3 regions of the Paraburkholderia sp. JPY465 genome follow, and region 3 is predicted to be linked to each of the others. Evidence: predicted binding sites of a transcription regulator. Region 3 holds the regulator's gene; each other region holds the start of a gene.

Region 1 (10,703 bases), 1.0 Mb from region 3:
CGAACACCTGGCGCAGATACGCGAGATACGCCTTGTCCTCGCACATGTTCTTGCCCGGCGAGTCCGACAATTTCGCGACAGGCTGACCGTTGCAGCGGACCATCTTGATCACGATCTGCAGCGGGTTGTAGCCGAGGTCGTTGGTCAGATTGGTGCCCACGCCGAACGCGAGCTTGCAGCGGCCGCGGAAGCGCTCGTATAGCTGCAGCACCTTCGGGATATCGAGCGCGTCGGAGAACACGAGGACCTTGGTGCGCGGGTCGCAGCGATTCGCCTCGTAGTGCTTGAGCAGGCGCTCGCCCCAGTCGAACGGATCGCCGGAATCGTGGCGAGCGCCGTCGAACAGCTTGCAGAAGTACATGTCGAAGTCGCGCAGGAACGCCTGCATGCCGTACACGTCGGAGAGCGCAATCCCGAGGTCGCCGCGATATTCCTTCGCCCACATCTCGAAGCCGAAGATCTGCGAGTCGCGCAGCCGCGGACCGAGCGCCTGGCAAGCCTGCAGGTACTCGTGCGCCATCGTGCCGAGCGGCGTCAGGCTGTGCTTCATCGCGTAGAAGACATTGCTCGTGCCGGCGAACTGCTCGCCGAGGCCGTCCTTCAGCGTGAGGATCACCTCCTCGTGCCATTGCTTCGAGAAACGGCGGCGCGTGCCGTAATCGGCGATCTTGCAGTCGGCGTATTCGGGACGCGCGCCGAGCAGTTGGATCTTGTCGAGCAGACGGCCGCGACCTACGTGATAGTCGGGCGTTTGCTGCGTGTTGCGGAAATACACTTCGTTGACGATCGCAAGCACCGGGATCTCGAAGAGGATCGTATGCAGCCACGGCCCCTTGATGTCGATGTCGATTTCGCCATTGCCCTTCGGCGACGGCGTGATCGAAATGTACTTCTCGTTCAGATGGAACAGCGCGAGGAACTCTATGAAGTCGCCCTTGATGAAGCGCATGCGGCGCAGATAGTCGAGCTCGTCGTCAGTGAAACGCAGCTCGCAGAGCTTGCGCACTTCGTCGCGAATCTCGCCGATGTACGGCACCAGATCGACGTTCGGCGTGCGGCAGCGGAAGCGGTACTCCACGTTCGCGGCGGGAAAATGATGCAACACCACCTGCATCATCGTGAACTTGTACAGATCGGTATCGAGCAGCGAAGTAATAATCATGATGGTACGAACTGGACCGCTGAAAAAACGAAAAGGGCTCACGGCACCCTTGCAACGGACGCGCTGAGGCGAGCGGCGCGCCAACCTGACGCATGTTACCCGAATGCGTCCGCATCCATCGTGCCACCGGCCTGCGCCGGTTGTCCGGGGCCGCTCGCGGCACCCCATAAACTAATCACAAAAACATATAAGACGCATGGGCCGATGTTTCATCTGCCTGTTGACGTTAAGTTACAATAACTCTTTTGGCGTCCGCGCCTTCCCTGATTCCGCATGCAGGAGCTGCCTGAATGACTCACGTTGTGACCGAAAGCTGCATCAAGTGCCGCTATACCGACTGCGTCGATGTGTGCCCGGTGGACTGCTTTCGCGAAGGTCCCAACTTCCTCGCGATCGACCCCGATGAATGCATCGACTGCGCTGTGTGCGTGGCCGAGTGCCCGGTGAACGCCATCTATGCCGAAGAAGACGTGCCGGGCGACCAGCAGGACTTCATCGCGCTGAACGCCGACCTGGCGAAAACGTGGCCCAGCATCACGAAGACCAAGGCGCCGCTGCCGGAAGCCGAGGAATTCAAGGACGTGAAGGAAAAGCTCGCGCTGCTCGCGCGCTGAGCGTGGCCGCCTGTCGCGCGCCTGCCCATTCAGATTTGATGAAGATGCGCGCAGGGGTATTGACAGGCGTTTAAGCCGCCTCTACAATTTCGCTTCTCTGCTGTTGTTGTTCTGTTCCTCGATAGCTCAGTCGGTAGAGCGCCGGACTGTTAATCCGTAGGTCCCTGGTTCGAGCCCAGGTCGAGGAGCCAAGAATTGCAAAAGCCCGTTAACCAAGACGGGTTTTTTTATGTAGATCAAGTTGTACTGCTGTTCCTCGATAGCTCAGTCGGTAGAGCGCCGGACTGTTAATCCGTAGGTCCCTGGTTCGAGCCCAGGTCGAGGAGCCAAAATATTGAAAGGCCCGCATCCGTGCGGGCCTTTTTGTTTTTGCGCGCCGATCATCCCCTCACGCGCGCCGAACGCCGTTATAGGATGGCAGCTTCACGGCGCACGTTTTACCCTCCGGCGCCGGCTCACTCCAGACACTCAACCGGCACGCTCATGAAATCCACCTCGCTACACATCGCGCTCACGGGGATCGGCGCCCTGCTGCTCTCGTCGGCGCACGGCGAAGAAATCGCCAGCGTCAATACGAATTTTCACGTTACCGGCTCCGATCGTGTGGTCGTCGAAGCCTATGACGATCCCGCCGTGCAAGGCGTTACCTGCTACGTGTCGCGGGCGCGGACCGGCGGCGTCAAAGGCACGCTCGGAATCGCCGAAGATCCTACCGAGGCGTCGATCGCGTGTCGCCAGGTCGGGGAGCTGCATTTCACCGGCCCCATCAAGCAGAAGGACGACGTGTTCTCGGTCAGCATGTCGCTGATCTTCAAGTCGCTGCACGTGGTGCGAGTAGTCGACACGAAGCGCAACGCGCTGGTCTATCTGACCTACAGCGACCGTGTGGTCAGCGGCAGTGCGAAAAACAGCGTGAGCGCCGTGCCGATGCCGACCGGCACGACGATTCCGCTCAAATAACGCAAGTATCGTCAATTGACGGCGCGAGCGGCACGCGGCGCGACGCTGCGCGCCCGCGCGCCCATCGCCGTGCACACCCACGACACCACGACGCGTTAAACTGACCGGTCCTGCCGGACTTTCGTCATGACCGCCACCCCTCGTTTCCGCGATTCCGCCCGCTACTGGCGCACGCCGCTCCTGCCCGGCGCGGATCTGCTCACCGCCGAATATCACGACCACGAGTTCGCGCCGCATTGGCACGACGCCTACACGATCCCGGTGATCGTCGCGGGTGCGGAATGCTATCGGTATCGCGGCGAGAACCATGTCGCCGAAGCGGGCAGCGTGCCGATCATCAATCCGGGCGAGTTGCATACGGGGTCGAAGGCGGTCGAGGCAGGCTGGCGGTATCGCGTGATGTATGCGCCGGTCGAGTTCCTCCGCGCGCTTGCCGACGAAGTCGCCGGGAAACCGCAGGCCTTGCCGTGGTTTGCGCCCGGCGTGATCCGCGATCCCGATCTCGCGATGCGGCTCGGGCACGCGCACCGTCTGCTCGAAGCCGGCGACGACGCGCTCGCCGCCGAAGCCGCGATGCTCGACGCACTGTCCACCTTGCTGGTCCGCTATGCGCAGACGCGCCCCGCCTCCGCGCGCGTCGCCACCGACGATACCCGCGTCGCACTGATGCAGGAGCGGCTGACCGGCGACCTCGTCGAACCGGTGACGCTCGCCGAAGTCGCGAAGTCCGCGGGTCTGTCGCCGTTCCACGCGGCGCGGCTGTTCACGCAATCGACCGGCCTGCCGCCTCATGCGTGGCGCAATCAGGTGCGCCTGCAGCGCGCGCTCGCGCCGTTGCGCGCCGGCGTCCCGGTGACCGACGTCGCTGCCGCGAGCGGCTTCACCGATCAGAGCCATTTCACGCGGCATTTCCGGCGCATGTTCGGCGTGCCGCCGGGCCAATGGCAGGGCACACAGCGCGGCTCGTAACGCGACGCGGCACCGCCGTCGCGTGCGCCGCGCGCGGTGAGCATCGAGCCACAATTCACCGGCCTTCGCCAGCCCTTCACCAGCCATCCCCCCGCTACGCCGTAGCACCGCATCAGCACCCGCCGCAAGAACGTACAAGTCCGAGCGCCCGTCAGTCGCTATGCTTCCGAAATCAAGGAGGCTCAGATTGACCGATTCCACCCAAGGCCAGCCCACCCACGGCAGCCATCTCAAAGAATTCGCCGCCGGCGCGCGCGACATCATCCCGATGATGGTCGGTGCCGCGCCGTTTGGCGTCATTTTCGGCACGCTCGTGACGTCGGGCCCGCTGCATCTGTGGCACGGCCAGTTGATGTCGCTCGTCGTCTTCGCGGGCTCCGCGCAGTTCATCGCGCTCGGTCTGATCGCCGGACATGCGAGCTTCGCCGTGATCTGGGCGACCACGCTGGTCGTCAATCTGCGTCACGTGCTGTATAGCGCCACGCTCGCGCCGCACGTCGCGCATCTGCCGAAGCGCTGGCGTTGGGCGCTCGGCGCGCTGCTCACCGACGAAGTCTTCGCGGTCGCGTGGGAGCACTACCGGCATCGTGAGCCGGGCACCGTCGGTCCGTACTACTTCTTCGGCGCCGGCGTCGCGATGTATCTGAACTGGCAGCTGTGGACCGTCGCCGGCCTGCTGTTCGGCGCGGCCTTCCCGGGGCTGCAGTCGCTCGGCCTCGACTTCGCGATGGTCGCGACGTTCATCGCGATCGTCGTGCCGCAACTGGTCGCGCTGCGCTATATCGCGGCGGCCGTCACCGCCGGCACACTGGCATTTTTCTGGCAAGCTTGGCCGTACAAGCTCGGCCTGCTCGGCGCGGTGTTCGCTGGGGTCGCGGTCGGCGTACTGCTGTCGATGTCGCGTCTGAACCCGCGTGGCGCGCGCCGTCCGGTGGAGGCCACGCGATGAACTACGTCGCTCTGATCGTCGGCATGGCCGCGATTACATGGTTGATCCGCGCGGCCGTGTTCGTGCTCGGCGACCGCCTCGTGTTCCCGCCGCTGATGCGCACCGCGCTCAGCTTCGTGCCGGTGACCGTGCTAACCGCGATCATCGTCCCGATGGCCGTGTCGCCGCACGGCAACAACGCCGAGTTGACCTGGCGCAATCCGCAGCTGGTCGGCGCGCTCGCCGCGGTCGTCGTCAGTGCCGCGACGCGCAGGCCGCTGCTGACGATCGCAGTCGGTCTAGTGGTGTTCTTCGTGTGGCAGTGCGTAGTGCTGAAGTAAGCGCGCCCCCTCCCCAGTCGCAGCGAGGCGCGCAAGCGCCCGAAGCACCCCTCCAAAGCCCGCGCCCGTCGCCGGGCCGCCCTCAAGTTTCCCGCCACCCCGCCGATATGCAGTCGAGGTCCGCTCATCGGGAATCGTCCCGTTGGTTACGCGGCAACAGCTTGAAATCGAGCGCGTCGGCAGCCGGCGTCGCGTCGCCTCGGTCCGGAAGTGACCGGGCGATCGTGCCACGGCGTGCCGCGCGCGGCCGCATTAAACGGGATAACACATGGGTCAAATCACCCTGAAACTGAAGGACGAGACCGTCGCGTCGCTGCGCAAAGACTTCGAGGCCTTTTTGCGGGTCTCGCTGAAGCTCGATCCGCAGTTCGCGACGCCGTCGTTCGAAGATTTCTTGCGCGCGAAGCTGCTCGACAACATGGTGCCGCTCACCGAACACGCGGTGCAGCGGATGCTGCAAGGCGGCCAGTACGCTTGGGCCAAACGCACGTTGGACAAAGAGTTTCCCGACGTCGTGTCGATCCTGATGCGCCAGGCGAGCGAGTTCGGCTTCGGTTTCGCGGCGCGCTCGGAATGGACGCCCGAGGAACTCACCAAGCAATGCCGCGACTGGGCCGCCGCGATCGTCAAGGAAGCGGAAGGCGACGCGACGCTGGTCGATCCGCTCGCCTCGCAGATCAAGAGCACGGTGCAGGACATCCAGGCGCTCGAGGAAGTGATGCAGACGCCGGCATGGCGGCTCGTCGAATCGCTGCGCCAACGCGTCTACGAGGCGAAGATCGCGTGCGAGACGAGCGTGGGCAGCACCGCGCGCGAGAAGCTCGGTGAACTGCGCGGGCTGTTGCGGCTCGGCATTTCGCACGGCACGTTTCAGAAGCAGGAAGCGCAGCAGATCATGGAGTATCTGCGGCTATTGAAGCCGGAGATTTTCGTCGAGGAGCCGTACGACGTGTTCTCGCGGCTCGCGGCATGGCTGCGCAATTTCTTCGTGCCGCCGCCTCCGGTCGCGCAGCAACAGCAGCGGCAGCCGCGTTGAGCTGCCACTGACCCGAGCGGCGCTAGCCGCTCAGTCCCACATCTTCCTGAGCTTCGCCGCGATCTCGATCTTCGCCTGCGCTGCGGCGGCAAGCCCCGCCGCGCTCGGCGCGCTCGCCACCGGCACGCGCGGCCACGCGTAGGCGTCGAAAAGCGGCAGCATCGGCGTGGCGATGAAGCGGGTGCGCGACGCCCACACATGGCGGTCGCCCAGATGCGTCTGGTTGTGCACGTAAAAGCGCTGCGGCACGACGATATGCAGGTCTTCCTTCGCGCGCGTCATCGCCACGTAGAGCAGGCGCCGCTCCTCGTCGATTTCCTCGTCGCTACCGGCGCCCAGATCGGACGGAATGCAGCCGTCGACGCCATTCAGCACGAACACGTTGCGCCACTCCTGGCCCTTCGCCGAATGGATCGTCGACAGGATCAGGTAGTCCTCGTCGATCAGCGGCACGCCGGATTCGTCGCTAGTGGCGTCGGGCGGATCGAGCGTCAGTTCGGTCAGGAAGCGCTCTCGCGACGGATACGTGCCCGCGATGCTTTCCATCTGCAGCAGGTCCGCGTGACGGATCGCGGCGTCCTCGTGATTGCGCTCCAGATGCGGTTCGTACCAGCGCCGCACCATCTCGAACTCGGCGGGCCACGGCGTTTGCCGGCCGTACACGCTCGACATCAGCTTGACGAACGGATGCCAGTCTTCCTGCGCCCTTGCGGGCGCCGCAAACGCGGCCAGCACACCGCCCGCGGTCGCGACCGGATCGCCGCCACCCGCGCGCGCGACGATGTCGTCGAGCACCTTCGCCGCGGTGGCCGGACCGACGCCGGGCAGCAGTTGCACGACGCGAAAGCCGGCGACGCGGTCGCGCGGATTCTCGGCCCAGCGCAGCACCGCGAGCACGTCCTTCACATGCACCGAGTCGAGAAATTTGAGCCCGCCGAACTTGACGAACGGAATGTTGCGGCGCGTGAGCTCGATCTCGAGCGCGGCGCTGTGATGCGCGGCGCGAAACAGCACCGCCTGCGACTTCAGCTTCACACCCTGCTCGCGCGCTTCGAGTACCTGCTCGACGACGTAGCGAGCTTGCGCCGCGTCGTCGGCGACCGTGACGAGGCGCGGGCGCTGCGCCGACGCCTTGTCGGTCCACAGATTCTTCGTGTAGCGCTCGCTCGCGAGTTCGATCACCGCGTTCGACGCCGCGAGAATCGGCTCGGTCGAGCGATAGTTGCGCTCGAGCGTGACCTGCTTCGCGGGCGGCTCGAACTGCGTGGGGAAATCGAGGATATTGCGCACGGTCGCGCCGCGAAACGAATAGATCGACTGCGCGTCGTCGCCGACCACGGTCAGGCCGCGGCCGTCCGGCTTCAGCGCGAGCAGGATCGACGCCTGCAGGCGGTTGGTGTCCTGGTATTCGTCGACCAGCACATGGTCGAAGCGCGCCGACAGATCGGCCGCGATGCTGGGCTCGGCGGCCATGTGCGACCAGTAGAGCAACAGATCGTCGTAGTCGAGCACGCTCTGCTTCTGCTTGGCGTCGACGTACGCGGCGAACAGCCGGCGCAGATCGTCTTCCCACTCGCGACACCACGGAAACGCGCTGTCCAACACCTGGCCGAGCGATGCGCCGGTGTTGACGACGCGCGAGTAGATCGCGAAGCAGGTGCCCTTCGCCGGCAAGCGCCGCTCTTTCGCGGACAGTCCGAGCTCGTGGCGCACGAGGTTCATCAGGTCGGCGGAGTCTTCGCGGTCGTTGATCGTGAACGCGGGCGCGAGGCCGATCAGATCCGCGTATTCGCGCAGCAGCCGCGCGCCGACGCTGTGAAACGTGCCCGCCCACGTCAGCCCTTGCGCGAGCGCGGCGCGTGCACCGACGGTGGTAGCCGCGGCGCCGGTGATGCGTGTCACGCGGCGGGTCATTTCGAGCGCCGCGCGGCGCGAAAAGGTCAACAGCAGGATGCGCTGCGGATCGGCGCCCTTCACCACCAGATTGGCGACGCGATGCGCGAGCGTGTTGGTCTTGCCGGAGCCCGCGCCCGCGATCACGAGCAGCGCGCCGGGCAGCGCGTCTGGCGTGTCGGTCCCGTATTCGACGGCTTCGCGTTGAGCGTCGTTGAGCTTGGCGAGCCAGGCGGCGGTATCGAACGACGGAGCGGATTCGGCGACGGTGGACACTGAGCGGTTTTTAACGGGTTGGATGGATTTTCAGGATGCGACGCATACTGTATATCCATACAACCCCATGCGACAAGCGCCCCTTTTTTGGGGTGCCTGCGCGCCGGTCTAAACCGCCCGCTACTGCTTCTTCGCGTCCTTCACGTTGGCATCAGCGGCGGCCTTGTCGGCGTCGGCCTGCGCGTCGGTTTTGGTCTTGTCCGCCTTCGCCTGGGCGACCGCGGCTTTCTTGTCGGCCTTCGCCTGTTCCTTCGCGGCCTTCTTGTCCGCGTGCGTGGCGGGTGCCGAAGCCGGGTCCGCGGTCTGCGCGAATACGGCCGATGACAGGCAAGCCGCGATCAGCGCGGCGTAAATGCGATTTCGGCTGGAACGGTCGATGTTCATTTTGAATTCTCCATGAGGCACAGCTTGCAAAGTGACAGACGCCCGCGGCGGGCGAGCCTCGCCGACCCACGCGCCGCGGCATCCTGCGGGGCTTAGTGCTTGACGTCCGCGCCGTCGGCCTGCGCGGCAGCCTGCCCTTCCATCTCCATCTTCATTTCGTTATTGGCGCTCTGTTTGTCAGCCTTCTGGTTCAGCTTGGCGCCGCGCACCTGCTCCTTGTACTGGTCCTTCGCGGCCTTTTGCTCCGCCTTCAGTTCCGCTTTCGAGGACTTCTTCGCCGCGCGATACTCGGCGCTGGCCTTCGCGTCGGCGTCGCGCTTCTGCACGAGCGGGTCGGTCGAGCCCGAAGCCGTCAGACGTGCCGGCGGCGGCGCGGCGACGCCTTGCGCGGCGGGCGCGCCCGGGACTTGCTGCATGCCTTGCGCCGAAGGCGGCACCTGCATGCCCTGGGCACCGGCCCCGGACTGCGGCGCCATCCCGGCGGCCCCCTGGCTCTGGATCTGCGCCTGACCGCCGATGCCTGTTGACGGCTGCGCGGTCTGCGCGACGGCGGCCGTCGCGGCAAAAGCAGTGAGGGCGGTACCGATCAGGAGCGTACGAATCTGGGTCATGGCAATCCTCTCTAGACTTAGTTGTGATTCGGGCGGACTCTCTGGCGTCGTGAAGACTGATGGTCCACGCGCCCCGCCAGGTCTGTGCGTCGCTGGATGGGTAGCCGGGGAGCGATCCCGGAATACCAGCGGGCTTTGCTGCTGAGGTGCACTTTAGGAGTGAAATCCATCCGGTGCGACCAGCGTTACGGAACGTTTCACTTTCCGACAACTGAATAACATCTACTTTCATTTGCTTGCGTGATGGCTCGCTGGATGCATCCGGAACAGGCGCGACGGCCCGGAGCCGCCGCGCCGCCGTGCACTTGCTTTATGATGCGAACCCCCAACGCGACCCGTGCCCAAGGTGCAAACGCCATGCCCAATCTCAATTTCACGCTGACCGGCGAGTACGTCGAACTGCACAATCTGCTGAAGATCACGGGCCTCGCGGATAGCGGCGGCTCCGCGAAGATGATGGTCGCGGACGGCGCGGTGATGGTCGATGGCCGGGTCGAGACGCGCAAAACCTGCAAGATCCGCGCGGGCCAGGTCGTGCTGCTCGGCGATACGCGGATCGCGGTCCACGAAGGCTGACGCCACTCCGGAAATTCGCAGGACGCCGCGCACCGGAACTGTGCGTTGTCCATCGACATCGCCCGGGCGAGGCAATAAGCTGTCGGTTTCGACAGGTAAACGACGGACCGCGCCACTGGCGAGGAGTCGGCTGACCGGCTCGTCGCCGCGCCGCGGAATTTCCCCGCCCGCTGCGCCACCGCTCCAACGCCCGTCGGAGCGCGGCGCGATGCAATGCGGCGCCGCTCGCGCCCGCCTTTCGCTGTCGCCACTGCTGTTGCCACCGCAGTGGCCAACTTTCGCCGCCAGGCATTCGATGACTCAACCCAGCTTCGCCCACGCGGCCAGCCGGCCGCCGACCCTATCCCGCCACGCGGCCGACACCGCGCGGCTCGCCGCGCCGCTCGCGATCGCGCAACTGTCGCAGATGGCGATGAGCGTGACGGACACGATCCTGCTCGGCTCGCTGGGCCCCGACGCGCTCGCCGCAGGCGGCCTCGGCGCCAACCTCTTTTTCGTCGTCGTCACGCTGCTGCAAGGCGTGCTGACCTCGGTCAGCGTCAGCGTCGCGCACGCGCGCGGCGCGCAGGACGACGGCCGCGTGCCGCATATCTACTGGACCGGTTTCCTGCTTTCCGTGCTGCTGGCGGTGCCCGCGTTCATCCTGTTGTCGTTCGCGTCGCACATCCTGCTCGCGTTCGGCGAGCCGGGCCTGCTCGCGCACAACGTCGGCCAATACGCGGCGGTGCTGCGCTGGGGCGCGCCCGCGAGCCTGATCGGCGTCGGCCTGATGCGCTCGTTCCTGCCGGCGATCGGCGCGGCGCGGCGGCTGCTGTGGGTGTCGATCGTGAGCGTCGGCGTGAACGGCTTCCTGAACTACGGGCTGATTCACGGCGCGTATGGGCTGCCGCGGCTCGGCTTTCTCGGCTCGGCGGCCGCGACCACGATCACCGTGTGGCTGACTGCGCTCGTGC
Region 2 (10,703 bases), 1.4 Mb from region 3:
TGGCAGCGTCCCAACTGGAATGGCGGTTTGTCGTTGGAATGCTCGCCTGTGCCGTTAGACGATTCGTCTCCCGAACCCGCGTTCGCGCCCGGCGTGCCTTCATCGGTGTTCCAGACTTCGCCGGCGAACGCCTGGATCGCGGCGGTCGGCAGCATCGCGCACAGCTCGGTGAGATGCGTGCAACCGGCCGTGCCGGCCAGCAAACGGGCAGCATCGCGACGGAAGTTGTGGAACAGATTGAGCCCGATGAGGGCACGGTAGGCGGGATTGCTGGCCTGGCATAACCCTGGATAGGGTACCCAGTCGGACGACGCCTCGGCGTCGACGACATTGAGCTTGCGATCGATGGTGATGCGAAGCCAGAGTTCATGGATCGGCTGACCATTGGGCCGGATTCCCGACGGAAGCGCCACATCTCGAGGCTTTTCGTCGGTCAGGCACGCTTCCACATCCCACAGGCCATCGGCTCGCTCGTAAGCTTCCGCTCTGATTGCGCGACGATGGCGCAACTGACGGGACACTGGCGGGGAGAGCGACATGCGGGAAGGAAAGGCCGGATTGGAAAACTTCTGGATTTTAGCATAACGGGTATTTGGGACAGCCCCGATTGCGCACGGCCTCGCGCCGGGCTACGGCGCGGCAATCGACCGGCCGTCGGGGCTGACGTGCTAGTCGCCGTCCCAGATGTCGTCAATACCCTTCAGGATTTTGCCGATCGTCGCGCCGGAGAAGCCGCGCGACGCCAGGAAGCGCGCCTGCTTCGCGCGCTCGGCCGGGGTTTTCGGCAGCTGGCCGAACTTCTTGCGCCAGACCGCCTGAGCGCGCGCGAGTTCGGTTTCACGCAATTGCGCACTCGCCTCTTCGACCAGCACTGGGTTCAGCGCGTGCTGCTTCAGTTCGCCGAGAATGCGGCTCGTGCCGAGCCGCGTTGCGCGCCGGTGAACCAGACTTTCCGCGAAGCGCGAGTCCGATAGCCAGTTTTCGGCTTCCAGTGAGTCAAGCACCGTGTCGAGCGAATCGGTTTCCTCGACGTAGGGCTTCAGCTTGCGCGCGAGTTCGGCGCGGCTATATTCGCGACGCGACAGATAGCCGAGCGCGCGCGCTTTCAGCGGACGGGTTGGGCGTTGTGATTTTCTGCTGTCGTCTTGGTCGGCCTGCCCCGGTTTCGCTTCGCCGGCCTGGCGACGCGAACGGGTGTAGGTGACTTCGGAGGGGGATTGGGAATCGTGTCCGGAGAGATCCGGGCTGGACGATGCTGCAGGGGATCCGGACCGTGTACGCTGCGGCCCGCGGCCTGCGGCGCGGTCATGTGCGTCGAACGATTCGAACGGATCGAATGGATCGCCGGAATCAGGCGATCCATCCGCCGTGTCGCGCGGGCCGTCCGGATAGCGTCCGGAGTCGGAACCGGACAGAGGCCGGCCTTTGCGTATCACGTGATGCTTACTCTTCTTCGCCCGCGACTTCAGCGTCCGCGCCGGTCACGGCGTCCGCCATCGCGGTGACGCCCAGCGATTCGCGGATACGGTTTTCGATTTCGCGAGCGATGTCCGGATTTTCGCGCAGGAATTCACGCGCGTTGTCCTTGCCCTGACCGATCCGCTCGCCGTTGTAGCTGTACCATGCGCCAGCCTTGTCGACGATCTTCGCCTGCACGCCGAGGTCGATGATTTCGCCCTGACGCGAGATGCCCTCACCGTACAGGATGTCGAAGATGGCTTCGCGGAACGGCGGCGACACCTTGTTCTTGACGACCTTCACGCGTGTTTCGTTGCCGATCACTTCGTCGTTCTTCTTGATCGAACCGATGCGGCGAATGTCCAGACGCACCGATGCGTAGAACTTCAGCGCGTTACCGCCCGTGGTGGTTTCCGGGTTGCCGAACATCACGCCGATCTTCATGCGGATCTGGTTGATGAAGATCACGAGGCAGTTCGTGCGCTTGATCGTGCCGGTCAGCTTGCGCAGCGCCTGCGACATCAGACGCGCCTGCAGACCCGGCAGCGAGTCGCCCATTTCGCCTTCGATTTCCGCCTTCGGCACCAGCGCCGCGACCGAGTCGATCACGATCATGTCGATCGAGCCCGAGCGCACCAGCGCGTCGGCGATTTCGAGCGCCTGCTCGCCGGTGTCCGGTTGCGAGACCAGCAGGTCGGCGACGTTCACGCCGAGCTTGCCCGCATATTGAATGTCCAGCGCGTGTTCCGCGTCGATGAACGCCGCAGTGCCACCGAGCTTCTGCATTTCGGCGATGACCTGCAGCGTCAGCGTGGTTTTACCGGACGATTCCGGACCGTAGATTTCGACCACGCGGCCGCGCGGCAAACCGCCGACGCCCAGTGCGATGTCGAGGCCGAGCGATCCGGTGGAGACCACCTGGATGTCTTCGACTGCCTCACCTGCGCCGAGCCGCATGACCGACCCTTTGCCGAACTGCTTTTCGATCTGCGCGAGCGCGGCGGCGAGAGCCTTGCTCTTTTCAGCAGTCAGTCCAGCCGAGCCTTTCTTGCTTTCTTCCATGAATCGTCCTTTGCTATGATGAACGGCGTCTGAGGCAGGTGTGCACCCGTGGTTTCACTCGAATTGAGCGGAGCCTGCAGGACATCACACGAAACGCAGACACTGTATAAAAAAACAGTGGTTTTGGCAAGCGCGATTATGATGCGAACGCGCATTTTTAATGTCGCGTCACCCCCACTACCCACAATAATGTTCGGAGACCGCTGCGCGCCGGGGCAAGCCCCACGGTGCCGGCAAAGCCAGGCTGGCGCACCATGCGAATTCTGATTGCCGAAGACGACAGCATACTCGCGGACGGTCTGGTTCGATCACTCCGCCAATCGGCCTATGCGGTCGATCACGTCAAAAGCGGCGTAGAAGCCGATACCGCGTTGTCAATGCAGACGTTCGACCTATTGATCCTCGATCTGGGCCTGCCGCGCATGTCCGGGCTGGAGGTGCTGCGCCGCCTGCGCGCGCGCAATTCGAACCTGCCCGTGCTGATCCTGACCGCCGCAGACAGTGTCGACGAACGCGTCAAAGGCCTCGACCTCGGCGCCGACGATTACATGGCCAAGCCCTTCGCACTGAACGAACTCGAAGCGCGCGTGCGCGCGCTGACGCGGCGCGGTGCCGGCGGCGGCCCGACCGTCGTGCGGCATGGCTCGCTGTCGTTCGATCAGGTGGGCCGCATCGCCTATGTCAACGACCAGGTGATCGATCTGTCCGCGCGCGAGCTCGGTCTGCTCGAAGTGCTGCTGCAACGGATCGGTCGGCTGGTCTCGAAAGAGCAGCTCGTCGACCATCTGTGCGAATGGGGCGAGGAAGTCAGCAACAACGCGATCGAAGTCTACGTGCACCGGCTGCGCAAGAAGATCGAGCCGAGCGGCGTGCGCATCATCACCGTGCGCGGGCTCGGCTACTGCCTCGAAAAAGCGGCGCCGCCCGCGAATGCGAACACGCCCGCCGCCGGCTCCGAGCCGCAAACGGCGCAAACGGCACAAGCGGCACAAGCAGCACCACCTTCCCCCGCGCCGTCGTCCGCCGCGATGCCGGCGAGCCATCACTACAAATAGAGGCCAGCGATGTCCGCACGCGCTGATCGCGCCACGGCGCACGCGGCGGACCTCGACGAGGCGCGCGACGCGCGCTACGCCAACCCGTTCGCCCCGCCCGACGAAACCGAAGCCGCCGCCGAGGCGCGTCCGCGCTCGCTGTTCGGCGAGATTCTCGACTGGATGCTCGCCCCGCTGCTGCTGTTGTGGCCGATGAGCCTCGCGGTCACCTATCTGGTCGCGAAATCGATCGCGAACGGGCCGTTCGACCGCGCGCTCGAAACCGACGCCTATGTGCTCGCGCGCCAGATCCATCCGGTCAACGGCGTCGCGGAGCTGTCGCTGCCCGACTCGACGCGCGACTTCCTGCGCGCCGACAACGTTGACAGCGTGTTCTTCCAGGTGCTCGGCACGCGCGGCGAGCTGGTGGCCGGCGAGCGCGACATGCCGCTGCCGCACGAGGAGGACCGCCCGCCACCGGGCCTCGTCGAATTCCGCGACGACGTGCTGCGCGGCAACGACATCCGCGTCGCGTATACGACCGTCGAGTTTCCGCAGACGCCGGGCGCGCAGCCCGTGCTGGTGCAGGTCGCCGAAACGCTCGACAAGCGCAGCCAGCTCGCCAACGACATCATCAAGGGCGTGATCCTGCCGCAGTTCGTGATCCTGCCGCTCGCGATCCTGCTCGTGTGGTTCGGGCTATCGCGCGGGCTCGAGCCGCTGCATGCGCTGCAGGCGCATATCCGCGCGCGGCGGCCGGACGATCTGTCGCCGCTCGAAGCGCGCCGCGCGCCGCCGGAAATCGAGCCGCTCGTCACGTCGTTCAACGATCTGCTCACGCGCCTCGAACAGAACATGGAGCTGCAAAAGCGCTTTATCGCCGACGCCGCGCATCAGATGAAAACGCCGCTCGCCGGGCTGCGCACGCAGGCCGAGCTTGCGCTGCGCCAGAACGCGTCGGCCGAGGTGCATCGCTCGCTCGAACAGATCGCGACGAGCTCCGAGCACGCCGCGCGGCTCGTCACGCAGCTGCTCGCGCTCGCGCGCGCGGAGAACCGTCGGTCGGGGCAGATCTTCACGCCGGTCGAACTCGGCGAACTCGCGCGCAGCGCTGTGCGCGAATGGGTGCAGGCCGCGCTCGCGAAGCAGATGGACCTCGGCTACGAAGCGCCCGACGAGCCGGTCGAGGTCGCCGGCAATCCGGTGATGCTGCGCGAAATGCTGTCGAACCTGATCGACAACGCGATCCGCTATACGCCGGCGGGCGGCCGCATCACCGTGCGCGTGCGGCACGACGCCCCGGCGCGGCTCGTGCATCTGGAAGTCGAGGACACCGGGCTCGGCATTCCGGCCAGCGAGCGCTCGCGCGTGGTCGAGCGCTTCTACCGGATTCTGGGCCGCGAGGGCGACGGCAGCGGCCTCGGTCTCGCGATCGTGCGCGAGATCGCGGCGATGCACGGCGGCGAGCTCGCCATCGACGACAACGTCTACCAGGAATCGCCGCGGCTCGCCGGCACCCTGGTGCGCGTCAGCTTGCAGGTGCTCGAACGGGGGCGGGACTTACCCTAACACGGCCGTATTGTCAGCTTGATCGTCAGCGTGTTTTTGAGATATTTCAGCGCGGATCGCGCAAATATCGCCGCACATTGACCGAAATTGATCGCCTGTTCGCCGGTTTACCGGACTACCCCAGGTTTTGGCGTCGAGTCAGAACGCCGTAAGTTTCCACTCCAATAATCGGTTGCACGGGGACGCCTGCGCTGGCGATCCGTGTGTATATCAATATTGGAGACGACATATGGCTACCGTTGGCGGGCAACTCTCGCACGCGCCGATGACGCGCGATGAGAAGCGGGTGATCTTCGCATCGTCGCTGGGTACGGTTTTCGAGTGGTACGACTTTTATCTGGCCGGTTCGCTTGCGGCCTTCATCAGCAAGAGCTTCTTTTCCGGCGTCAATCCGACCGCGGCGTTCATTTTCACGCTGCTCAGCTTCGCCGCGGGCTTCGCGGTGCGGCCGTTCGGCGCGGTAGTATTCGGACGGCTCGGTGACATGGTCGGGCGCAAGTACACGTTCCTGATCACGATCATCATCATGGGTCTGTCGACGTTCCTCGTCGGCTTCCTGCCCGGCTATGCGGCGATCGGCATCGCTTCGCCGGTGATCTTCATCGCGATGCGCCTGCTGCAAGGTCTCGCGCTCGGCGGCGAGTACGGCGGCGCCGCGACCTACGTGGCCGAACACGCGCCGGCGAACCGCCGCGGCTTCTACACCGCGTGGATCCAGACCACCGCGACGCTCGGCCTGTTCCTGTCGCTGCTCGTGATCCTCGGCGTGCGCACTTTCATGGGCGAAGACGCGTTCGGCGCCTGGGGCTGGCGCATCCCGTTCGTCGTGTCGATTCTGCTGCTCGCGGTGTCGGTGTGGATTCGCCTGCAACTGCATGAGTCGCCGGTGTTCGAGCGCATCAAGGCCGAGGGCAAGACCTCGAAGGCGCCGCTCTCCGAAGCGTTCGGCCAGTGGAAGAACCTGAAGGTCGTGATTCTCGCGCTGCTCGGCCTGACGGCCGGCCAGGCTGTCGTGTGGTACACGGGCCAGTTCTACACGCTGTTCTTCCTCACGCAGACGCTGAAGGTCGACGGTACGAGCGCCAACATCATGATCGCGCTCGCGCTGCTGATCGGCACGCCGTTCTTCCTGTTCTTCGGCTCGCTGTCGGATCGCATCGGCCGCAAGCCGATCATCATGGCCGGTCTGCTGATCGCCGCGCTGACGTACTTCCCGCTGTTCAAGGCGCTCACGCACTACACGAACCCGGCGCTCGAAGCCGCAACCGCGAAGTCGCCGATCGTCGTGATCGCCGATCCGGGCGAGTGCTCGTTCCAGTTCAACCCAGTGGGCACGGCTAAGTTCGTGACCTCGTGCGATATCGCGAAGGGCGCGCTGTCGCGAGCCGGCCTGAACTACGACAACGTCGCGGCGCCGGCCGGCACGATCGCGCAGATCCGCGTGGGTGATACGGTCGTCAACACGTTCGACGGCCGCGCCCCCGACGCGAAGGAGCAAGCCAAGACCTTCGAGAAGACGCTCGCCGCGACGCTGAAGGCCGCCGGCTACCCGCCGAAGGCCGATCCGGCTCAGATCAACTGGCCGATGAGCGTCGTGATCCTGACGATCCTCGTGATCTACGTAACGATGGTCTACGGTCCTATCGCGGCGATGCTGGTCGAGATGTTCCCGACGCGCATCCGTTATACGTCGATGTCGCTGCCGTATCACATCGGCAATGGCTGGTTCGGCGGCTTCCTGCCGGCGACCGCTTTCGCAATCGTCGCCGCGCGGGGCAACATCTACTCGGGGCTCTGGTATCCGATCATCATCGCGGTGATCACCTTCGTGATCGGCATGCTGTTCGTGCGCGAAACCAAGGACTCGGATATCTACGCAAAAGATTGAGTGGACCGCGAGTCCGGGCCACCTGAAAAAGTTGTGCGCCGGGGGTTGACAGCCTCCGGTTGCCCCAGCATAATCTCGCTTCTTTCGGCGAATTAGCTCAGTCGGTTAGAGCGACGGAATCATAATCCGCAGGTCCGGGGTTCGAGTCCCTGATTCGCCACCAGCTTCAAGAAAAAGCCGCTGTCCCACAAGGACAGCGGCTTTTTTGTTTTTCAACGCTGCCACGTCAACTCAGGTCGTTACGCGATCCGGCCGGTGTCGGGTGAAAGAGAAGCGCCACGACGGTCACCACACCGAACGCCGCCCCCGCATAAAACGTCATGGCGGCACCCACACGTTCCCACAGCTGACCTGCGATAACGCTCGAAACCAGCGTCACGATGCCGCTCAGCAGATTGAAGAAACCAAATGCAGTCCCACGCAGATGCGCCGGCGCCGTGTGCGCGACCATCGTGGCGAGCAGGCCTTGAGTCATCCCCATGTGCAGCCCCCAAAGCGCTACCCCGACGACGACGACACCCCAGTGGGTGCCGTGCGCCAGCACGAGGTCGGCGCCGATCAACACGATCAGACCACCGATCAGCAGCCGCGTATGACGCATCGTGTCCGCGAGTTTCCCGAATGGATAAGCGGACAGCGCGTAGACGACATTCATTGCCACCATGACCAGCGGAACGAGCGCAATCGGTACGCCGCTACCCATCGCACGAAGCACCAGGAAAGCCTCGCTGAATCGCGCCAACGCGAACACAGCCCCTATCCCTACGACCCACCAGTAGTCCAAACCAAGGTCCTTGAGACTCTGCCACCTCACAGGGTTGCTTCTCTTCGCGCGAACCTCGTGCTCGGGCTCGGTGATACCGAACGTCAAAAGCGCGACCGCGAGCACGCCGGGAATGACGGCAAGCCAGAACGCAAGCCGAAAATTGTCTGCCCATATCAGCATGATGAGAACGGCCAGCAGTGGTCCGACAAACGCACCGACCGTATCGAGCGACTGGCGCAGGCCGAAGGCCGCGCCACGAAGGTGTTGCGGCGTGACATCTGCGATGAGCGCATCGCGAGGCGCACCACGAATGCCCTTGCCGACACGGTCGATGACGCGCGCCGTCACCACGACTCCCACCGACGACGCAATGGCAAAAAGCGGCTTGCTCATCGCGCCGAGCGCATACCCGGCGACGGCGAGCCACTTCCGGTTGCCGAGGTAGTCACTTAGCGTTCCCGAAAACACCTTGACGATTTGAGCCGTGGCCTCCGCGACGCCTTCGATGAGCCCAATCGCGCCGGCCCCGGCGCCAAGGCTCGCCAAGAGAAACATTGGCAGCAGGCTGTGGATGATTTCGGATGAGATGTCCATGAAAAGACTTACACATCCTAGAACCCACACGCTGCGTGGAATCTGCCGCACGACATTGACTTGCGATTCGTTTCGCATTCGATAGGGATGGCATCAAATAACGCGGTAGAAACGGTACGGACGCATGCGAGCGCTAGCGCAGTTCGCTACGACCGCTACATCTTATCTGGCATCGCTGAGTCGGATACCTCCGCGGCGCGTCACCGATGGCGGCGCAAGAATTGCTGTCGCACTGTGGGAAATGCCCAGCGCTGGGTCTGGCTCGTTCATCGCGAGCGTGGCTTGCGAGCGAGCGTTACGCGAGCATCCGGATGGAACGAACGATGAGCAATGGCGTCGCAGAGTATGGGCAGTGAAGCGCCGCGGGTTTCGTTGGCAGCTCCGTCTCTTGAGAGAATAGCGCCCCGAGAAAGTCTGGCAAGTTCTCTCCGGAGGTTCAACGCGCGTCCACAATGCAGAACCTGGCAGGCTTCCTTCCGCAATTCCGTCGCAACTTCGAGGAGGTTCCTAAATGACGTTCCGCACCGTCGCGCTTGCCGCAACCACCGCTGCGCTCACGCTCGCCGGCACGACCGCCGCCCTCACCGCACAGGCCCAAACGCCGAGCACGTCCGACAGTCAATGGCGCGCCAGTTCGACCATGCTCGCGACGCTGCTGCAGGACGGCTACAAGATCGTCGCCGTGGTCAACAACGGGCCGGCCGACACGATCTTCGTGCAGCGCGATCAGAGCGCGTTCAAATGCATCGATGCGCAGCAACCGGAAGCAAAAGCGAAAACGGCGGCCGCGGGCTGTTATGAGCTGGTACCGCCGAGCGGCGGCGCGCCAGCGTCGGAATCCAAATAACGTGATTTGAAGCGCGTGCCCAACGTCGCTCGGGCTCGCGCGAAAGACTTCAGCGCCTCGCCGACACCGCGACGCTTCAGCGATCCACCAGCCGGCTCAGGTTGCCGCGCACCCGCTGGAGCAGCGCGATCAACTGCGCCGCTTCTTCATCGCTGAAACCATTGAGCGCTTCGAGCGCGACCTCGTCGCCGACCTTGCGCGCCTTGCCGAGCGTGCGCTCGGCCTTCGGTGTCATGCGCACCTGGCGCTCGCGGCGATCCTGCGGATTTGCGGTCCGCGCGATCCAGCCGCCCTCCTCCATCCGATCGAGCAGCCGGCCCGCCGAGATCGGCGCGACCTCGAGCAGATCCGCGAGCCGGGCCTGATTGATCTCGCCGTAATGGCCGAGATAGGCGAGCACGCGACACTGCGCGCGAGTCAGGTCGACCGACGACTTCGCGTGATCGTCGAATCGCTTGCCCGCCAGCCGGCCGACGTCGTAGATCAGAAAGCCGAAGCGCTCTTCGAATTGGGTTTTCATGCGCGGATTATACGGAAGCAGTTCGGCTTTCAGCGTGCTTACCCCCTGCGTTCGAGGTTCAGCACAACTCCCAATAGCGCAAACCCGCATTGGCGATATACTAAGCATGCTTACGATATCGACCCTCCCCACCTTTCATGTCTTCCGCCTCCACGCCGGCGAGCGCCACTGAGCTGCTCAACCGGCCGATGATCACAGTCTCGATCATGCTCGCGACGCTGATCCAGACGCTCGACAGCACGATCGCCAACGTGGCGCTGCCGCATATGCAAGGCACGCTGTCCGCGTCGCAGGACGAGATCACGTGGGTGCTGACTTCCTATATCGTCGCCGCCGCGATCGCCACGCCGCTGACTGGCTGGCTGGCGGACCGCCTGAGCGTCAAGCGGCTGCTGCTGATTGCAATCGGCGGCTTCACGGTGGCATCGGCGTTGTGCGGTCTCTCCGAGACGCTGTCGCAGATCGTCGTGTCGCGTTTGCTGCAAGGGATTTTCGGCGCGTCGCTCGTGCCGCTGTCGCAGTCGATCCTGCTCGACATCAACCCGCGCGAAAAGCAGGGCCAGGCGATGGCCGTATGGGGCATGGGCGTGATGGTCGGGCCGATTCTCGGGCCGACGCTCGGTGGCTGGCTCACCGATAGCTACAACTGGCGCTGGGTGTTCTTCATCAACGTGCCGATCGGCGCGTTCGCGCTGTTCGGCGTCGCAACCTTCCTGCCCACGCGCGAGCCCAAGCACGACGTGAAGTTCGACGCGTTCGGCTTCGTCACGCTCGGCCTCGCAATCGGAGCGTTGCAGGCGATGCTCGATCGCGGCGAGCAGCTCGACTGGTTTTCATCGACCGAGATCGTGATCGAGGCGCTCGTCGCGGCGATCAGCTTCGCGTTCTTCCTCGTCCACACGGCGACGGTCGGCGAGCGCTCGTTTTTCAAGTACAAGTTGCTGAAGGACCCGAACTTCGCGACC
Region 3 (10,703 bases):
ATGCGCCGAGCACGTGCGCGGCCTCTTCCTCGTCGTTGCCCTGCGCCTGCATCAGCGGGATCAGCTCGCGCGCGACGAACGGGAACGTGACGAAGATCGTCGCGAGCACGATGCCCGGCACCGCGAAGATGATCTGCACGTTGTGATCTGCGAGCCACGGGCCGAACCAGCCCTGCGCGCCGAACATCAGCACGTAGATCAGACCGGAGATCACCGGCGACACCGAAAACGGCAGGTCGATCAGCGTGGTCAGCAGCGCCTTGCCGCGGAATTCGAACTTCGCGATACACCACGACGCCGCGAGGCCGAACACGAGGTTCAGCGGCACCGCGATCGACGCGGTGAGCAGCGTCAGCTTGATCGCCGACAGCGCATCCGGGTCGGCGAGCGCTTCGAAGTAAAAACGCAGCCCCTTGTTCAGCGCCTGGTAGAACACCGCGGCGAGCGGCACGACCAGGAACAGCGCGAGAAACAACAGTGCGACGCCGATCAGCAGCCAGCGCACAACGGGCGGTTCGCTGACCGGATCGGGGCGGCGCGCACCGCTTGCCGGGTTGGTCGGACGGCGGCTCATTGCGCACCTCCACCGATTGCGGCGACGCTCGTGGCAGCTGGCGCGGGCCCCGCATTGCCGCGGCTCGTGCGGCGCTGCAGCCACCACTGCAGCGTGTTGATCAGCAGCAGCATCAGAAACGACACGACCAGCATCACGACCGCGAGCGCCGTCGCACCCGCATAGTCGTATTGCTCGAGCTTCGTGATGATCAGGAGCGACGTGATCTCCGACTTCATCGGCACATTACCGGCGATGAAGATCACCGAGCCGTATTCGCCGAGCGCGCGCGCGAAGGCGAGCGCGAAGCCGGTCAGCAGCGCCGGGAACACGGCCGGCAGCACGACGCGGCGAAACGTGAGCCAGCGCGACGCGCCGAGGCACGCGGCCGCCTCCTCCTGCTCGCGCTCGAACTCCTCGAGCACCGGCTGCACCGTGCGCACGACAAACGGCAGGCCGATGAACGTCAGCGCGACCAGCACGCCGACCGGCGTGAACGCGATCTTGATGCCGAGCGGCGCGAGGAACTGGCCGATCCAGCCGTTACCCGCATACACGGCCGCGAGCGAAATGCCCGCGACCGAGGTGGGCAGAGCGAACGGCAGATCGACGACCGCATCGACGATGCGCTTGAACGGAAACCTATAGCGCACCAGCACCCACGCGACGAGAAAGCCGAACACCGCGTTGATCAGCGCGCCGCCGAGCGCCGAGAAGAACGTCAGCCGATACGACGCGAGCACGCGCGGCGACGTGACCGCGCGCACGAACTGGTCCCAGTCGAGCGTCGCGGTTTTCAGAAAGGTCGCCGCCAATGGAATCAGCACCACGAGGCTCAAATAAGCCACCGTGATGCCGAGTGTCAGGCCAAAGCCGGGCAATGCGCTCGGCTTGCGGAAAGTCAACGTGGTCATGCTGGATACTCGTTCATGGTTGATGCTCGCGGTTGTTCGTTTTGCTGTGTTGCCGTACTGCGGTGTTGCCGCCCTGCTGGCCACCGGACCCCGGTTAGCCGAAAGCGCGCCCACTGGGCGCGCTCTTTTGCCTGTGCCTGTGCTTCAGGCCGTGGTTGTTACTGCGGCTGATAAATCGAATCGAACACGCCGCCGTCCGCGAAATGGGTCTTTTGCGCGTTGGTCCAGCCGCCGAACGAATCGTCGATCGTGTACACCTTCAGCTTCGGAAACTTCGCGGTCAGATCGGCCGGCACCTTGTTCGATCGCGGACGATAGAAATTGCGTGCGGCGATCTCCTGGCCTTCCTCGCTATACAGGAAGTTCAGATACGCGTCCGCCAGCTTGCGCGTGCCGTGTTTGTCGACGACCTTGTCGACCACCGCGACCGGCGGCTCGGCCAGAATGCTCGCCGACGGCACCACGATTTCGAACTTGTCCGGGCCGAACTCCTTCACCGACAGGAACGCCTCGTTTTCCCACGCGATCAGCACGTCGCCGATATCGCGCTGCACGAAGCTGGTGGTCGCGCCGCGCGCGCCCGAATCGAGCACGCCGGCGTTCTTGTACAGCTTGCCGACGAACTCCTTGGCCTTCTGGGCGTTGCCGCCCGGCTGATGCTCGGCGTACGCCCAAGCGGCCAGGTAGTTCCAGCGCGCGCCGCCCGAGGTCTTCGGATTCGGCGTCACGATCGACACGCCCGGCTTCACCAGATCGTCCCAATCCTTGATGTGCTTCGGGTTGCCCTTGCGCACCAGAAACACGATCGTCGACGTGTACGGCGATGCGTTGTCCGGCAGACGCTTCTGCCAGTTCTTGTCGACGAGCCCCTTGTTCGCGATCGCGTCGATGTCGTAAGCGAGCGCAAGCGTCACGACGTCGGCCTGCAGACCGTCGACCACCGAGCGGGCCTGCGCGCCCGAGCCGCCGTGCGACTGCTTGAAGGTGACGGCTTCGCCGGTCTTGGCCTTCCATTCCTTGCTGAATGCCTGATTGATGTCCTGATACAGCTCGCGGGTCGGATCGTAGGACACGTTCAGCAGCGTGGTGTCGGCGTGCGCGACACCGCTTGCGCCCAACATGCCGAGCGTACCCGCCGCGCCGACGGCAAGCGCCGTGATCAGTTTTCTGGTTCGAGCCGCAAGCCCCGTATGCCGATGGTTCATTTCAGTTTTTCTCCGCGTGATGGTCCGCTGATAAGCGTCTGGTGTCGTTTTGCGTCGCGGTCACGTGCACATGAGCGCCAACCCGGAAGCCAGTCTATCGAAGGGCTTTCATCATTAAAAATAATGTTTCCTCATTTTTTAATGCCCAAAAGTGGTAACGGCAGACGCGCCGGCTGTTCCGACGCCGAAAACGCCGCCATGTCGCCGATAAACGACGCCCCAGCGCGCCCCTTGCGCCGAACTTAAAGTAAAGCTTGAAATGCGCCGAATACTGTATAAAAATACAGTCACCTGTTCATACATACAGTGGCCATGACAAAACTCACCGCACGACAGCAGCAGGTTTTCGATCTGATCCGCCGCGCGATCGAACGCACCGGCTTTCCGCCCACTCGCGCGGAAATTGCCGCCGAACTCGGTTTCAGTTCGGCCAATTCCGCGGAAGAGCATCTGCGCGCGCTGGCGCGCAAGGGCGTGATCGAACTGGCGGCCGGCGCGTCGCGCGGCATCCGCCTGCTGTCCGGGCAGGAGGATGCGCCGCACCAGTTCACGCTGCCACATGCGGGCCTGATGCAGTTGTCACTGCCGCTGATCGGCCGGGTCGCGGCGGGTAGCCCGATCCTCGCGCAGGAACATATCTCGCAGCACTACGCGTGCGACCCGGCGCTGTTCTCGAGCAAGCCCGACTACCTGCTGAAGGTGCGCGGCCTGTCGATGCGCGACGCGGGCATTCTCGACGGCGACCTGCTCGCGGTGCAAAAGCGCAGCGAAGCGAAAGACGGCCAGATCATCATTGCGCGCCTTGGCGACGACGTGACGGTCAAGCGTCTGAAGCGCCGGCCGAACGGCATCGAGCTGATCGCCGAAAACCCCGACTACGACAACATCTTCGTGGAAACCGGCAGCGCGGATTTCGCGCTCGAAGGGATCGCGGTCGGGCTGATTCGCCCCAGCGAGTTCTGATCCTTCGCTGTTGCCGGAACGCTCGCGCCGGTTTGTCCGACCCAAGCCGCATTAACGCCCGCATTACGCCGCGCATTTAAGCTGCATCGTCTGGAGAGACTCATGGAACGCCTTGCCCGTCTGCTGCCTTTTCGCCAGTTCGGCCGTCTGCGCCATCTGCGCAAGCTCACGCCTTGCGCGCCGATCGAGGCGCCCGCGGCGCGCACGCCGTCGCTGTTCGACGTGACTGCCGAAGCTTGCGGTCTGCCGTCGTCGTTGCCGGCGTTTGCGCGCGTATCGCTGAATTCGGCGCTGAATATCGCGGAGCCCGCGCGCCGCGCACCGGTGCGGGTCTATCATGGACCGTCGCGACTGATCATGGTCGGCACGGTCGACGCCGTATGCCGTATGATCGATCGTTGCATAGCCGACGAAGCCAACGTGCACGGCGCGGTGTTCGAAGCCTGAGCGAATTCTGAACACGCATGCAATAAGCACTTCGGATGTTCAGAGATTCGCGTGGGATGGGATCGTTTCGACCTCGCCGTGGTCGACGTTAGATCATCACTGACGTGGAGTCCCATTCGATGACCATTCCGAAACGCACAGGGCAGCGCCACCCGGCCGCTGCTGATCACGCTGATCGTGGTGATCGTGATTGCCGCGCTGGGGTTTATTTACGCGTCGCCGTATCTCGCGGTGAACAATCTGAAACGCGCGGCAGACGCGCGTGACGTGCAAACCGTCAATCAGTACGTCGACTTCCCCGCGCTACGCGATAGCCTGAAGCAGCAGGTGGGCGCGATGCTGACGCGCCGGCTCGAAGCGGATGCCGGCAACAAGATGGCCACGATCGGCGCGGTGATCGGCGTGACACTGATCGGCCCGCTCGTCGATGCCTATGCGACACCCGACGGCGTCGCGGCACTGCTGAACGGCATGCCGCCGCGCGGCACACCGGGCGAGCAACCGTCCGCCCCACCAGCCGCGGGCGGTGAAGCGCCGGCCGCACCATCCGCGGGCGACACCCCCACGCAGGCAAGCGCGCCGCCGCCCGGGCGTCAAAGCACGGCCGGCTACCGGAGTCTCAACGAGTTTGTGGTCACGTACCGGCGCGGCGAAGGCAACGCGAACTATTCGGCCATCTTCCGTCGCGAAGGTCTGGTCACGTGGAAGCTCGCGGCGATCAATCTGAACGAGTGAGGTTCAAGCCGTGAACTGAAGGGATGCGCGGGCTGGTCATTGCGGCCAGCCGCGTGTCAGGTTTGTTCGAATTACGCCGCGGCCGCCTGCTGCTGCTCCTGCGCGGAAGAGCACGCCACCAGAATGCTGCACGACACGCGGTCGAGCAGCGGCGTGTTGCCCGCCCCCATCCACCACCGCGACAAACCGGTCCGGCAGCGATGACCCACCACCACGAGGTCAACGTGCAACTCGTTGGCAAGATTGGCGATCTCGTCGATCGGATGACCAAATGCGAAATGCCCCTGCGCGTTCACGCCTCGCTCGGTCAGCCAGTTCACGCCCTCCTGCAGAATTTCGCGGGCCGTTTTTTCGAAGCTTCCGCAGGCCACATCGGTCAATAAGCCCGCGCTTTGCGCGATGCTCGAACGCATGTCGACGACCGACAGCAGATGCGTTTCCGCCTTCAGGTCCAACGCCAGATCGGCGCCGCAACGCAGGGCTTTGCGGCCTTCGCGCGAGCCGTCGTAGCACAACAGGATTTTCTGGTAGCTCGCCATCTGTCTTCTCCCATTCGCGCGGAAAGCGCGGTCTGAATCAATCATGGTGCGCCGCAATTCGGCTTGCAAGGGATGGAAAACGCTAAGTGCATAGTCGGTGCGTGCTGACGCCGTCTGCACAAGCGTTGGGCCAGCTGAGGCAGTGTTCGCGCACGTTTGCGGCACCGCAAAACTTGGTATGCGAACGCATCGCATCCCACGCATTACGCGTTCCCGGACACCCGCTCGCATCAGTGGCCGATACCCTAGAATAAGCGGCCTGTGCGCAATGCGTGCGTCGCAGGTATGTTGTTTGTTCTTGTGCGTACGTTATGTCTTGTTCCCGGAGCCTCACTCGAGTCATGCCCGCCGCCCCCATCGAGTTCCATCAGGTCAGGAAAAGCTACGGCGAAAAAACGGTCGTCGACGGCTTGTCGTTTCATGTTAATACCGGCGAATGCTTCGGGCTGCTCGGCCCCAACGGCGCCGGCAAGACCACGACGCTGCGCATGCTGCTCGGCATCGCGGCGCCCGACGCCGGCGCGATCCGCCTGTGCGGCGAACCGATCCCGGGCCGTGCGCGCCTCGCGCGCTCGCGCGTGGGCGTGGTGCCGCAGTTCGACAACCTCGATCCCGATTTCACCGTGCGTGAAAATCTGCTCGTGTTCGGCCGCTATTTCGGGATGAGCGCCGCGCAGTGTCGCGCGGCGGTGCCGGGTCTGCTCGAATTCGCCCGCCTCGAGAACAAGGCGGACGCGCGCGTGAGCGAGCTGTCCGGGGGCATGAAGCGGCGCCTCACGCTCGCACGCGCGCTGATCAACGATCCCGACGTGCTGATCATGGACGAGCCGACCACCGGTCTCGACCCGCAAGCGCGCCATCTGATCTGGGAGCGATTGAGATCGCTGCTAGCGCGCGGCAAGACCATCCTGCTGACCACGCACTTCATGGAAGAAGCCGAACGGCTTTGTCATCGACTGTGCGTGATCGAGGAAGGACGCAAGATCGCCGAAGGCGCGCCGCGCGAGCTGATCGAGTCGGAGATCGGCTGCGACGTGATCGAGATCTACGGTCCCGATCCGTTTGCATTGCGCGACGAACTCGCACCGCTCGCCGAGCGCACCGAGATCAGCGGCGAGACCCTGTTCTGTTACGTGAACGACGCACAGCCCGTGCATATGCGCCTGAAGCAGCGCGCGGATTTGCGCTATCTGCATCGGCCGGCGAATCTCGAAGATGTGTTTCTGCGGCTCACCGGCCGCGAAATGCAGGACTGAACCCGCAGCGAGGCACTTGATGGACGCACGCACCTACGAAACCCACGACGCCACGCCATCGGCACAAGAGCCGTTCGGCGCCTTCCCCGCCAACGCCACGAACTGGATCGCGGTGTGGCGCCGCAACTATCTGGTGTGGAAGAAGCTCGCGATCGCGTCAATGTTCGGCAACCTCGCCGATCCGATGATCTATCTGTTCGGTCTCGGCTTGGGGCTCGGGCTGATGGTCGGGCACGTCGACGGCGTGTCTTATATCTCGTTCCTCGCGGCGGGCACGGTGGCGTCGAGCGTGATGATGTCAGCGAGCTTCGAGTCGATGTATTCGGGCTTTTCGCGCATGCACGTGCAGCGGACGTGGGAAGCGATCATGCATACGCCGCTTACCCTCGGCGATATCGTGCTCGGCGAGGTGGTGTGGGCCGCCAGCAAATCGGTGTTGTCGGGTGTCGCGATCATGCTGGTAGCGGGCGCGCTCGGCTATGCGAGTTTTCCGTCGATGCTGCTCGCGCTGCCGGTCATCGTGCTGGCCGGTCTCGCGTTCGCGAGCCTCGCGATGATCGTGACGGCGCTCGCGCCGTCGTACGACTTTTTCATGTTCTATCAGACCCTCGTGCTCACGCCGATGCTGCTCCTCTCCGGCGTGTTCTTTCCGATCTCGCAGTTGCCCGGCGCCGCGCAAGCGGTGACCGCCGCGCTGCCGCTCGCCAATGCGGTCGATCTGATGCGCCCAGCGATGCTCGGCCGGCCGATGGAGCACGCGGCGCTGCATGTGAGCGTGCTCGCCGCGTATGCAGTCGGCGGCTTTATCGTGTCGGCGATCCTGTTTCGGCGCCGCATGATGAAGTAAGCCGAACGCGCCGGTCGTCGCTCTGCGCGTTTGCTATCGTCGCGCGCTCAGTCCTCGTCATCGGTCCACGGAATGTCGACGTCGGAGATGAACGCGACCGTCGCGAACGGGCCGCCCTCGTGACGACCGATCTTGCCATCGGCGCGCTGCCATTCGACCCGGAACACGGTGGCCGGATCATCCGCGATCAGCCGCACCGTGCGCAATTCGTCGGGATCGGCGTCTTCGACCGGACCGTCGAGCGAGATCAGCAACGCCTGCGGCCATAAACCATCGGCGGGATCGTAGATCTTGTCGCCGTCGTGAATCAATGTGAAGGCTTCCACGCCGATGGTCGCCGACGCATCGACGATCATCTTGGCGAGCGCACGCAACAGCGCGGTCGCTCTCGCCGAGTTGGCCTGGCGGATCGCGAGATCGCCGCGTGTGAGCGCCTGCTCGAGTTTCGGATTGGTTTTCTGTTGCGCCATGGATGTGTTGGTCCTATCGCTCTGTTGTGGGCAACGCGCCATCGGGTCGACGCGCCGCGTTTCTTTTTTGGTCCCTCTATTGCCGCTTATGTGCATTGCAGCATCGCGGGCTGCGCGGCCGGTCCGCGCTTCGACTGTCGTTGTTCTGCCGTTTCCCCCGATCGTGGCGCGCACCATCAGGGCCGTTTTTTCAGGGCCGTCTTTGCCGTCCACCACAGTTTAGGTCGTGATTCGGATTCAGGGAGAACATTTGCCGCTTATTGCGTGGCATGTGTCGCATTTCATGCATCGGCTCGCGGACGCCGCGGCGTGCGCTTGCCGCGCCCTCGGTCCGCCTTCGACGCCTGCGCCCCGGCCGGCTTCGGATCCGCGATCCGCGCGATCAGATGGTCGCGAAACGCCCGCACCGACGGCGGCAACTCGCGCCCCGCCATCGTCTGCACCTGGATGCTGCGCTGGCGCATCTGCGGGTCGGTCAGCGGAATCACGACGAAGCCGTCGTCGGCATAGCGGTCGCGCACCGATAGCAGCCCCGTGAACATGATCGCGCCGGACTTCTGCGCATAGCGATAGCTCGCGCCGCTGTTGTTGCAGATCAGGTCCGGCTCGAGCAGGATGCCTTCGAGCGCGCAGGTGATGTCGATCAACTGGCGAAGCGTTGTGCCAGTCTCCGACAACACCAGCGGATAACCGCTCACCTCGGCGAGCGACAGCTTCGCGCGCGCCGCGAGCGGATGATCGGCGCGCACCAGCAAGAACACCGGCGCGCGTTCGGTGTGCTCCACCTTGACGCCCTTCTCCGGCGCGAGGCTGAACGACAACGCGATGTCGACGTCACCGTCGCGCACATGGCGGGTCGCGTCGGCCGGCGACATCACGGTCAGCGTGAAATCGATGCCGGGATGCTCGGCGCGGAAATCCGCGATCGCAGCGGGCAGAAAGTCGACCGCGAAGCCCTCGGCGGTCGCGATCTTGATCCGGCTGCCGTGCAAGCTAGCGAGACCGCTGAGCTCCTTCATCACGTGCTCGGCTTCGAGCAGGCTGCGTTGTGCGTAGGCGAGCAGCCGCTCGCCGGCCTCGGACAGCGCCATGCCGCGCGGACGCCGCTCGAACAGCGTGACACCGAGTTCGCCCTCGAGCCGCGCGATCTGCCGGCTAAGCGCCGATACCGCGACATGCAGCCGTTCGGATGCGTCGCTCAGCGAACCGCTGCGCGCGACTTCGACGAAATAACGCAACGCGATGCCATGCAGTGAACGTGCCATCCGGGACGCCTCGATCGAATCGGTTGCAATGGTGTAGCGACGCTTTGCCTTTGCGGCAATGCAAGCTTCGAAACATGATCATTGTGACAAAAATGACGCGCTTCTAGAATCGGTCGCAATGGCATCGCGGGCAATTCGCCCGAAGACCATGCCATCGGGCCGCGGCTCTCTGCCGGCCTCACCCATCCCCCGCATTGGAGACACCGACATGAGCCGCAACCAGGCGATCGAGCTTGCCACCCGGCACTTTGAATCCGGCGCTTTTCTCGCCGACCTGAACCGCCGCGTCGGCATTCGCACCGAAAGCCAGGAAAGCGATCGCGGCGCGCTGCTGCTGTCTTATCTGACCGACGAAATCCAACCCGCAGCGGAGCGCCTCGGCTTCGGCACGCGCATCGTCGATAACCCGGTCGATGGCTTCGGTCCGTTCCTGATCGCGAACCGTCACGAAGGCGATCATCTGCCGACCGTGCTGATCTATGGCCACGGCGACGTCGTGCGCGGTTACGACACCCAGTGGCGCGCGCCGCTGACGCCGTGGGCGGTGACCGTCGAAGGCGAGCGCTGGTTCGGTCGCGGCACCGCCGACAACAAAGGCCAGCACTCGATCAACCTCGCCGCGCTCGCGTGCACGCTCGCCGCGCGCGACGGCAAGCTCGGCTTCAACACGAAGCTGCTGATCGAAATGGGCGAGGAAACGGGCTCGCCGGGGCTCGATGCGATCTGCCGCGCGCACCGCGACGAGCTCGCCGCCGACGTGCTGATCGCCTCCGACGGCCCGCGTCTCGCCGCGCGTCGTCCGACCGTGTTTCTCGGCTCGCGGGGCGCGGTCAATTTCAAGCTGTCGCTCAATCTCCGCGACGGCGCGCATCACTCGGGCAACTGGGGTGGCCTGCTGCGCAATCCGGCGACGGTGCTCGCCAACGCGCTCGCGAGTCTGGTCGATGCGCGCGGCGTGATCGCAGTCGACGGCCTGCGTCCGCCGCCGATCCCCGAGGCCGTGCGCCGCGCGCTTGCCGACATCACGGTGGGCGACGGTCCCGGCGACCCGACCGTCGACGACAACTGGGGCGAACCGGGTCTTTCCGCGCCCGAGCGCGTGTTCGGCTGGAACAGCTTCGAAGTGCTTGCGTTCAAGGCGGGCAATCCGGAGAACCCGGTCAACGCGATTCCGCCGTCGGCGTTCGCGGTCTGCCAGTTGCGTTTCGTGGTCGGCACCGATTGGGAAAACCTCGGCAAGCATCTGCGCGCGCATCTTGATGCGCACGGCTTTCAGCTGGTCGAAATCGACGTCGAACGCGGCGCACCGGCCACGCGGCTCGATCCGGACGATCCGTGGGTCAGATGGGCGCTCGCGTCGCTAGAAGCGACCACCGGCAAGAAGACCGCGCTGCTGCCGAATCTCGGCGGCACGCTGCCGAACGAGGTATTCGCCGACACGCTCGGTCTGCCGACGATCTGGGTGCCGCATTCCTATCCGGCCTGCTCGCAGCATGCGCCGAACGAGCA

Evidence for each region. The regulator LexA, encoded in region 3, represses DNA repair genes until DNA is damaged. The targets are predictions, from matches to a motif close to ACTGTATNNNNATACAGT.
Region 1: a site for LexA is predicted at 8,226-8,243, ahead of QFZ94_RS17360 (ATP-dependent helicase). Genes of this name have one in related genera too.
Region 2: a site for LexA is predicted at 2,622-2,639, ahead of recA (recombinase RecA). Genes of this name have one in related genera too.

The regions. Positions count from the first base shown of each region.
Region 1 covers NZ_JBNDMT010000003.1:595,286-605,988, reverse strand. Annotated here, with positions in the region: gene pncB (nicotinate phosphoribosyltransferase) at 1-1,162, opposite strand, end outside; gene fdxA (ferredoxin FdxA) at 1,453-1,776, shown strand; tRNA gene QFZ94_RS17395 (tRNA-Asn) at 1,892-1,967, shown strand; tRNA gene QFZ94_RS17390 (tRNA-Asn) at 2,030-2,105, shown strand; gene QFZ94_RS17385 (CreA family protein) at 2,260-2,736, shown strand; gene QFZ94_RS17380 (helix-turn-helix transcriptional regulator) at 2,863-3,705, shown strand; gene QFZ94_RS17375 (AzlC family ABC transporter permease) at 3,893-4,654, shown strand; gene QFZ94_RS17370 (AzlD domain-containing protein) at 4,651-4,974, shown strand; gene QFZ94_RS17365 (DUF4088 family protein) at 5,243-6,010, shown strand; gene QFZ94_RS17360 (ATP-dependent helicase) at 6,041-8,179, opposite strand; gene QFZ94_RS17355 (hypothetical protein) at 8,300-8,563, opposite strand; gene QFZ94_RS17350 (hypothetical protein) at 8,656-9,174, opposite strand; gene QFZ94_RS17345 (RNA-binding S4 domain-containing protein) at 9,532-9,750, shown strand; gene QFZ94_RS17340 (MATE family efflux transporter) at 10,046-10,703, shown strand, end outside.
Region 2 covers NZ_JBNDMT010000003.1:192,513-203,215, reverse strand. Annotated here, with positions in the region: gene QFZ94_RS15485 (DUF2889 domain-containing protein) at 1-539, opposite strand, end outside; gene recX (recombination regulator RecX) at 669-1,436, opposite strand; gene recA (recombinase RecA) at 1,444-2,520, opposite strand; gene QFZ94_RS15470 (response regulator) at 2,775-3,575, shown strand; gene QFZ94_RS15465 (sensor histidine kinase) at 3,585-5,123, shown strand; gene QFZ94_RS15460 (MFS transporter) at 5,353-7,011, shown strand; tRNA gene QFZ94_RS15455 (tRNA-Met) at 7,098-7,174, shown strand; gene QFZ94_RS15450 (MFS transporter) at 7,238-8,449, opposite strand; gene QFZ94_RS15445 (hypothetical protein) at 8,883-9,218, shown strand; gene QFZ94_RS15440 (MarR family winged helix-turn-helix transcriptional regulator) at 9,295-9,738, opposite strand; gene QFZ94_RS15435 (DHA2 family efflux MFS transporter permease subunit) at 9,876-10,703, shown strand, end outside.
Region 3 covers NZ_JBNDMT010000003.1:1,608,018-1,618,720, forward strand. Annotated here, with positions in the region: gene cysW (sulfate ABC transporter permease subunit CysW) at 1-574, opposite strand, end outside; gene cysT (sulfate ABC transporter permease subunit CysT) at 571-1,467, opposite strand; gene QFZ94_RS21985 (sulfate ABC transporter substrate-binding protein) at 1,626-2,672, opposite strand; gene lexA (transcriptional repressor LexA) at 2,985-3,635, shown strand; gene QFZ94_RS21995 (hypothetical protein) at 3,738-4,082, shown strand; gene QFZ94_RS22000 (DUF2939 domain-containing protein) at 4,260-4,817, shown strand; gene QFZ94_RS22005 (universal stress protein) at 4,889-5,356, opposite strand; gene nodI (nodulation factor ABC transporter ATP-binding protein NodI) at 5,698-6,612, shown strand; gene QFZ94_RS22015 (ABC transporter permease) at 6,632-7,459, shown strand; gene QFZ94_RS22020 (hypothetical protein) at 7,507-7,929, opposite strand; gene QFZ94_RS22025 (LysR family transcriptional regulator) at 8,211-9,194, opposite strand; gene QFZ94_RS22030 (M20 family metallopeptidase) at 9,403-10,703, shown strand, end outside.